Linked DNA regions of Mesorhizobium shangrilense. The protein of the gene in region 1 interacts with the protein of each later gene in a pairwise test. Links are inferred from orthologs where the notes say so. Each region holds a gene or a part of one and is shown in the gene's direction. Other genes may lie near its edges.

The links.
Region 2: the proteins of PD284_RS05130 (region 1) and PD284_RS17285 interact in binary tests that used the Escherichia coli proteins (3 or more experiments, as listed by UniProt). The link is inferred for Mesorhizobium shangrilense from one-to-one orthologs.

The regions. Positions count from the first base shown.
Region 1 is NZ_JAQGPN010000001.1:1,044,465-1,048,291, reverse strand. The notes cover bases 250-3,765. They hold PD284_RS05130 (2-oxoglutarate dehydrogenase E1 component), read left to right. Parts: upstream 250-574; coding sequence 575-3,565; downstream 3,566-3,765. Other genes in these bases: odhB (2-oxoglutarate dehydrogenase complex dihydrolipoyllysine-residue succinyltransferase), read left to right, coding at 3,585-3,765; sucD (succinate--CoA ligase subunit alpha), read left to right, coding at 250-377. Outside these bases: more of sucD, read left to right, coding at 1-249; more of odhB, read left to right, coding at 3,766-3,827. UniProt on the Escherichia coli protein: E1 component of the 2-oxoglutarate dehydrogenase (OGDH) complex which catalyzes the decarboxylation of 2-oxoglutarate, the first step in the conversion of 2-oxoglutarate to succinyl-CoA and CO(2).
Region 2 is NZ_JAQGPN010000001.1:3,571,733-3,574,999, forward strand. What follows is about bases 175-3,130. They hold PD284_RS17285 (ABC-F family ATP-binding cassette domain-containing protein), read left to right. Parts: upstream 175-691; coding sequence 692-2,569; downstream 2,570-3,130. Other genes in these bases: PD284_RS17280 (hypothetical protein), read left to right, coding at 175-588; PD284_RS17290 (cupin domain-containing protein), read left to right, coding at 2,757-3,130. Also shown: more of PD284_RS17280, read left to right, coding at 1-174; more of PD284_RS17290, read left to right, coding at 3,131-3,227. UniProt on the Escherichia coli protein: Genetic data indicate it may be involved in ribosome assembly or function.

The DNA.
Region 1 (3,827 bases):
TTGGCCAGACGACTGCGGTCGGCATCGGCGGCGATCCGGTGAAAGGTACGGAGTTCATCGACGTGCTCGAGATGTTCCTGGCCGACGACGAGACCAAGTCGATCATCATGATCGGCGAGATCGGCGGCTCGGCCGAAGAGGATGCGGCGCAGTTCCTCAAGGACGAAGCGAAGCGCGGCCGCAGCAAGCCGATGGCCGGCTTCATCGCCGGGCGCACGGCGCCTCCCGGACGCACCATGGGCCACGCCGGCGCGGTCATCTCGGGCGGCAAGGGCGGCGCCGAGGACAAGATCGCGGCAATGGAATCCGCAGGCATCAAGGTGTCGCCGTCCCCGGCGCGCCTCGGCACCACGCTCGTCGAAGCCCTCAAGGGCTAGCGGTTGTGGGGCTCACGCAAGCCGAAAGCCGTTCCAAGGTCATGCCGCGCGCGCATTGCTTGCGCGCCGGCCTGGCCCGGGGCAGCTTTTCGCTCTGCTGGGGTCGACGACGAAAACGGAAAAATAGGGCAAGCGGGCCATCGGCGCGGTAGCGTCCGGGGGCTCGCAAAAAACTGCATGAAAGGATGCTGTCAGTCATGGCACGGCAGGATCAGGGCAACGACCAGTTTTCTCTCACTTCGTTCCTGTACGGCGGCAACGCCGACTACATTGAGGCGCTGCACGCCGCCTACCTCGACGACCCGAGCTCGGTCGATCCCGAATGGCGCGATTTCTTCGGTGCGCTGAAGGACGACGCAGACGACATCCGCAAGAACGCCAAGGGCGCCTCCTGGGCGACCCCGTCCTGGCCGCTGCAGACGAACGGCGAGCTGGTCTCCGCGCTCGATGGCAACTGGGGCCTGGTCGAGAAGCACATCGACAAGAAGATTCGCGAGAAGGCCGCCGACGGCGGAAAGGGCGTCTCCGAGGCAGATCTGCAGAGCGCCGCACGCGATTCCGTCCGCGCCATCATGATGATCCGCGCCTACCGCATGCGCGGCCACCTGCATGCCGACCTCGATCCGCTGGGCATTGCCAAGCCGCTCGAGGACTACAACGAACTGTCGCCCGAGAACTACGGCTTCAGCGAAGCCGACTACGACCGCCCGATCTTCATCGACAAGGTGCTGGGCCTCGGCGAGTACGCCACCATCCGGCAGATGCTGGAGATCCTCAAGCGCACCTACTGCTCGACGCTCGGCGTCGAGTTCATGCACATCTCCGACCCCGAGGAGAAGGCCTGGATCCAGGAGCGCATCGAGGGCCCCGACAAAGGCATTGCTTTCACAGCCGAGGGCAAGAAGGCGATCCTCCACAAGCTGCTGGAGGCTGAAGGCTTCGAGCAGTTCATCGACGTCAAGTACAAGGGCACCAAGCGTTTCGGCCTCGACGGCGGCGAGTCGCTGATCCCGGCGCTCGAGCAGATCGTCAAGCGCGGCGGCCAGCTCGGCTTGAAGGAGGTCGTGCTCGGCATGGCCCACCGCGGCCGCCTCAACGTGCTGTCCCAGGTGATGGGCAAGCCGCACCGCGCCATCTTCCACGAGTTCAAGGGCGGCTCGTTCGCACCGGACGACGTCGAGGGCTCGGGCGACGTGAAGTACCATCTGGGCGCTTCGTCGGACCGCGAGTTCGACGGCAACAAGGTCCACCTGTCGCTGACCGCGAACCCGTCCCACCTCGAGATCGTCGACCCCGTCGTGATGGGCAAGGCACGCGCCAAGCAGGACCAGCTGTTCGGCCGCGCCCGCGGTGAGATCGTGCCGCTGGAAGAACGCGTCAAAGTCATGCCGCTGCTGCTGCACGGCGATGCTGCCTTCGCCGGCCAGGGCGTGATCGCGGAGATCCTCGGCCTGTCCGGCCTGCGCGGCCACCGCGTCGCCGGCACGCTGCACTTCATCATCAACAACCAGATCGGCTTCACCACCAATCCGCGCTTCTCGCGCTCCTCGCCCTATCCGTCGGACGTGGCGAAGATGATCGAGGCGCCGATCTTCCACGTGAACGGCGACGACCCCGAGGCCGTGGTGTTCGCGGCGAAGGTCGCCACCGAATTCCGGATGAAGTTCCACAAGCCGGTCGTAGTCGACATGCTCTGCTACCGTCGCTTCGGCCACAACGAGGGCGACGAGCCGGCGTTCACGCAGCCGATCATGTACCGCAGCATCCGCGCGCACAGGACGACCGTGCAGCTCTATGCGGACAAGCTGATGGCCGAAGGTCTGCTGACAGCCGACGAGCTCGACCAGATGAGGGCCGAGTGGCGCGCCCACCTGGAGACCGAGTTCGAGGTCGGCCAGTCCTACAAGCCGAACAAGGCCGACTGGCTGGACGGCGCCTGGACCGGGCTGCGCACGGCGGACAACCAGGACGAACAGCGTCGCGGCAAGACCGCGGTGCCGATGAAGGTGCTGAAGGAGATCGGCAAGAAGCTGACGGACGTGCCAAAGGACTTCGAGGTCCACCGGACGATCGGCCGCTTCCTCGAAAATCGCCGCCAGGCGATCGACTCCGGCGAGGGCATCGACTGGGCGACCGCCGAGTCGCTCGCCTTCGGCTCGATGCTGCTCGACGGCAACCCGGTCCGGCTTTCGGGCCAGGATTCGGAGCGCGGCACCTTCAGCCAGCGTCATTCGGTGCTCTACGACCAGCGCGACGAGAACCGCTACATCCCGCTGAACAACCTCTCGGCGGCGCAAGCGGGCTACGAGGTCATCAACTCCATGCTCTCGGAAGAGGCGGTGCTGGGCTTCGAGTACGGCTATTCGCTGGCCGAGCCGAAGGCGCTGACGCTTTGGGAAGCCCAGTTCGGCGACTTCGCCAACGGCGCCCAGGTGGTCTTCGACCAGTTCATCTCGTCGGGTGAGCGCAAGTGGCTCAGAATGTCCGGCCTCGTCTGCCTCCTGCCGCACGGCTACGAAGGCCAGGGCCCCGAGCACTCCTCGGCGCGCCTCGAGCGCTTCCTGCAGCTTTGCGCGGAAGACAACATGCAGGTGGCCAACGTCACCACGCCGGCGAACTACTTCCACATCCTGCGCCGGCAGCTGAAGCGCGACTTCCGCAAGCCGCTGATCCTGATGACGCCGAAGTCGCTGCTGCGCCACAAGAAGGCGGTGTCGACGCTGGCCGACATGTCGGGCGAATCCACCTTCCACCGGCTGCTTTGGGACGACGCGCAGTATCTCGGCGACCAGCCCATCAAGCTGGTCAAGGATTCCAAGATCCGCCGGGTCGTGCTCTGCTCGGGCAAGGTCTACTACGACCTCTACGAGGAGCGCGAGAAGCGCGGCATCAACGACATCTACCTGCTGCGCGTCGAGCAGCTCTACCCGTTCCCGGCCAAGGCGCTGATCACCGAGCTTTCGCGTTTCCGCAACGCGGAGATGGTGTGGTGCCAGGAGGAGCCCAAGAACATGGGCGCCTGGTCCTTCATCGACCCCTATCTGGAGTGGGTGCTTGCCCATATCGACGCCAAGCATCAGCGCGTCAGGTACACGGGACGCCCGGCGGCGGCGTCCCCGGCGACCGGCCTGATGTCGAAGCACCTGGCGCAGCTCGCACAGCTGCTCGAAGACGCCCTCGGCGAATAGAAAGAGATCGGAAAGACAGATGGCCACCGAAATCCGCGTACCCACCCTCGGCGAGTCGGTCACGGAAGCGACCGTCGGCAAGTGGTTCAAGAAGGTCGGCGATGCGATCGCCGCCGATGAGCCTTTGGTCGAACTCGAAACCGACAAGGTGACGGTCGAAGTGCCGGCGCCTGCTGCGGGCACGCTCGCCGAGATCGCCGCCCAGGAAGGCGAAACCGTCGGGCTGAACGCCCTGCTTGGCACCATCGGCGCGGCTGGCGCC
Region 2 (3,267 bases), 2.5 Mb from region 1 along the record:
GGTGTCGGAACAAGCAGCGGCCGCCTCGGCGTGGACGTTGATGCCTCGATAGGTGGGAGCGGTGGCGTAAAGGCCGGCGTCGATGCGAACCTTGGGGGGAACTCAGGGGTTGATGCGGGCGCAGGCCTCTCGGTCGGCGGAAACAGCGGCGTCCGGGCCGACGCCGGGGCGTCCGTCGGCAATGACGGCATTGACGCCAGCATCGATGCGTCGGTCGGCGGCAGCGGCGGCGTCAATGCCGGCGTGGGCGCCTCAATCGGCGGAGGCGGCGTCGGAGCTGGCGCAGGCGTCAGCGTGGGCGGCAATGGCGGCGGGGGGAACGGCGGCAATAGTGGTGGCGGCGGCAACGGCGGCAATAGCGGTGGCGGCGGCAACGGCAATGGTGGCGCCGGCGGAAACGGTGGTGTTGGCAACGGCGGCGGTGGAAGCCCCGTCGGGAGCATTGGCGGCTCAAGTTCCGTGGCGGTCGCCGGCATGTCCGACGCCCAGGTAACCCGGCTGAGGAAGCGCTGCGGCGAGATCGTTACGAACGCCGGTTCCTACGATCTGCAGCTCGTGGCACTGTGCAGGCTGCTTCGCGGCAGGTAGCCTGTCCGCGCCAGCGGCCAGCCTCGGCGCTCTGGCCGCTGGCGTCACGTCCGTCCACACGCAGAGCTTGCGGGCGAAGGCGCTCCCGTGCGAAAGCCCGCGCATGCTTACGATCACCGATCTATCGCTGCGCATGGCAGGACGCCTCCTGATCGACCACGCATCGCTGTCGCTGCCGGCCGGAACGAAGGCGGGTCTCGTCGGGCGCAACGGCACCGGCAAGACGACGCTTTTCCGCGCCATCACAGGCGACCTTTCGTCGGAAACGGGCTCGATCAATCTGCCGAAGAACACACGCATAGGACAGGTGGCGCAGGAAGCGCCGGGTACCGAGGAGCCGCTGATCGAGATCGTGCTCAAGGCCGACACCGAGCGCGCCGCCCTGTTCGCCGAGGCGGAAACCGCGTCCGACCCGCACCGGATCGCCGAGATCCAGACGCGGCTGGCCGACATCGACGCGCATTCGGCGGAAGCGCGCGCCGCCACGATCCTGGCGGGCCTTGGTTTCGACACTGAAGCCCAGGCGCGGCCGGCCTCGTCCTTCTCGGGCGGCTGGCGCATGCGCGTCGCGCTCGCTGCCGTGCTGTTCGCGGAGCCGGATCTGCTGTTGCTCGACGAGCCGACGAACTATCTCGACCTCGAAGGCACGCTGTGGCTGGAAAACTATCTTTCCCGCTACCCGCACACGGTGCTGCTGATCAGCCACGACCGCGACCTCCTCAACCGCGCCGTCAACTCGATCGTCCACCTCGACCAGCAGAAGCTCACCTTCTGGCGCGGCGGCTACGACCAGTTCGAGCGCCAGCGCAGCGAGCAGCTGGAGTTGCAGGAGAAGAGCCGGGTCAAGCAGGAGGCACAGCGCAAGCACCTGCAATCCTTTGTCGACCGGTTCCGCGCCAAGGCGTCGAAGGCGCGCCAGGCGCAGTCGCGCATCAAGGCGCTGGAGAAGATGAAGCCCATCGCCGCGCTGATGAACGATACGGTCAAGCCGTTCAGCTTTCCGGAGCCGGTAAAGACCGTCGCCTCGCCGATCATCGCGATGGACGGCATCAGCGTCGGCTACAAGCCCGGCCACCCTGTGCTCAAGCGGCTCGGCCTGCGCATCGACGCCGACGACCGCATCGCCCTGCTCGGCGCCAACGGCAACGGCAAGTCGACTTTCGCGAAGCTCCTGTCGGCACGGCTGGAACCCGACAGCGGCACGATGACGGTGGCGCCAGGCCTCAAGGTAGGCATGTTCGCGCAGCACCAGCTCGACGACCTGAGGCCCGAGGAGAACGCCTACGAGCATGTCCGCCGGATGATGCCGGACGCGCCGGAATCCAAGGTGCGCGCGCGGGTCGCGCAGTTCGGCCTGACGACGGAAAAGATGAACACGGCCGCTAAGGACCTTTCGGGCGGCGAAAAGGCGCGTCTGCTGATGGGCCTTTCGGCCTTCGAGGGCCCGAACCTGTTCATCCTCGACGAGCCGACCAACCACCTCGACATCGATTCTCGCGAGGCGCTGATCCACGCCCTCAACGATTTTCCGGGCGCCGTCATCCTGATCTCGCACGACCGTCACCTGATCGAGGCGACCGCCGACCGGCTGTGGCTGGTGAAGGACGGGCTGGTCAAGCCCTTCGACGGCGACATGGCCGACTATCGGCGCGAGGTCGTCGGCGATTCAGCCGACCGGCGCGACCGCCGCGAGGCGGACAAGGCCTCGAAGGCGGATCGCCGCCGCGAGGCCGCGCAGCGGCGCGCCGCGCTGGAACCGCTCGCCAAGCAGATCAAGGCGACGGAGGCGCTGATCGAGCGAATCCGCAAGCGGCTCGACGGCATCGAGGACCAACTCGCCGATCCGACTCTCTACGAGAGGGACCCGAAGGCCGCGACCCAGCTTTCCAAAGAGCGGTCGGACCTCGCCCATGCGCTCTCGGGCCATGAGGACACGTGGCTGACGCTGTCGACGGAATACGAAGAAGCGATGGCGGAGTAGAGACTTCCGTCAGAAGGTTGTTCCGTTCGTCCATGAGCCTGCGGCGTCGCCACGGAGTGCGATAGTCACTCGGGCAGCCTGATCGCTGCCCGCTTGTCCGCAGGTGGTTCGCGGCGTTATTCTGGACGGTTAGCGAGCCTGGCCCCCGGCGCGCGCCGGGAGAGCTGGCGACGCGCGGAGGCCTATCATGAAAATCGCTTCGATACTCGCAATCTCTTGCTTCGGATTCTGCGGAATCGTCTCGTATGCCTCGGCGGAGAATGTGCACCAAATGGTCACTCCCGGCGATGTCAAATGGGGGCCGGCTCCCAAAATGCTGCCTGCCGGCGCACAAGCTGCGGTCCTGTTCGGCGACCCGACCAAGGAAGGCTTGTTCGCACTTCGGCTCAAACTACCCGCCGGCTATGCGATCGCGCCTCACACCCATCCTGCGGATGAGGTGGTGACGATCATATCGGGCGCGACCAACCTCGGCATGGGAAAAACCGCCGACCGGAGTGCGACGAAGGCGCTCCCTGCGGGCAGTTTCTTCGCCCTCCCACCAGAGACGCCGCATTTCGTCTTCTTCGATGAGGAAACCGTCCTCCAGGTGAACACGAATGGTCCGTGGGGGCTCAAGTACATCAACCCGGCTGATGATCCCCAAAAGTCGCAATAGGGAGCAACCGGGCTGCAGGCCATTGGCCTTGCCAGCCGAC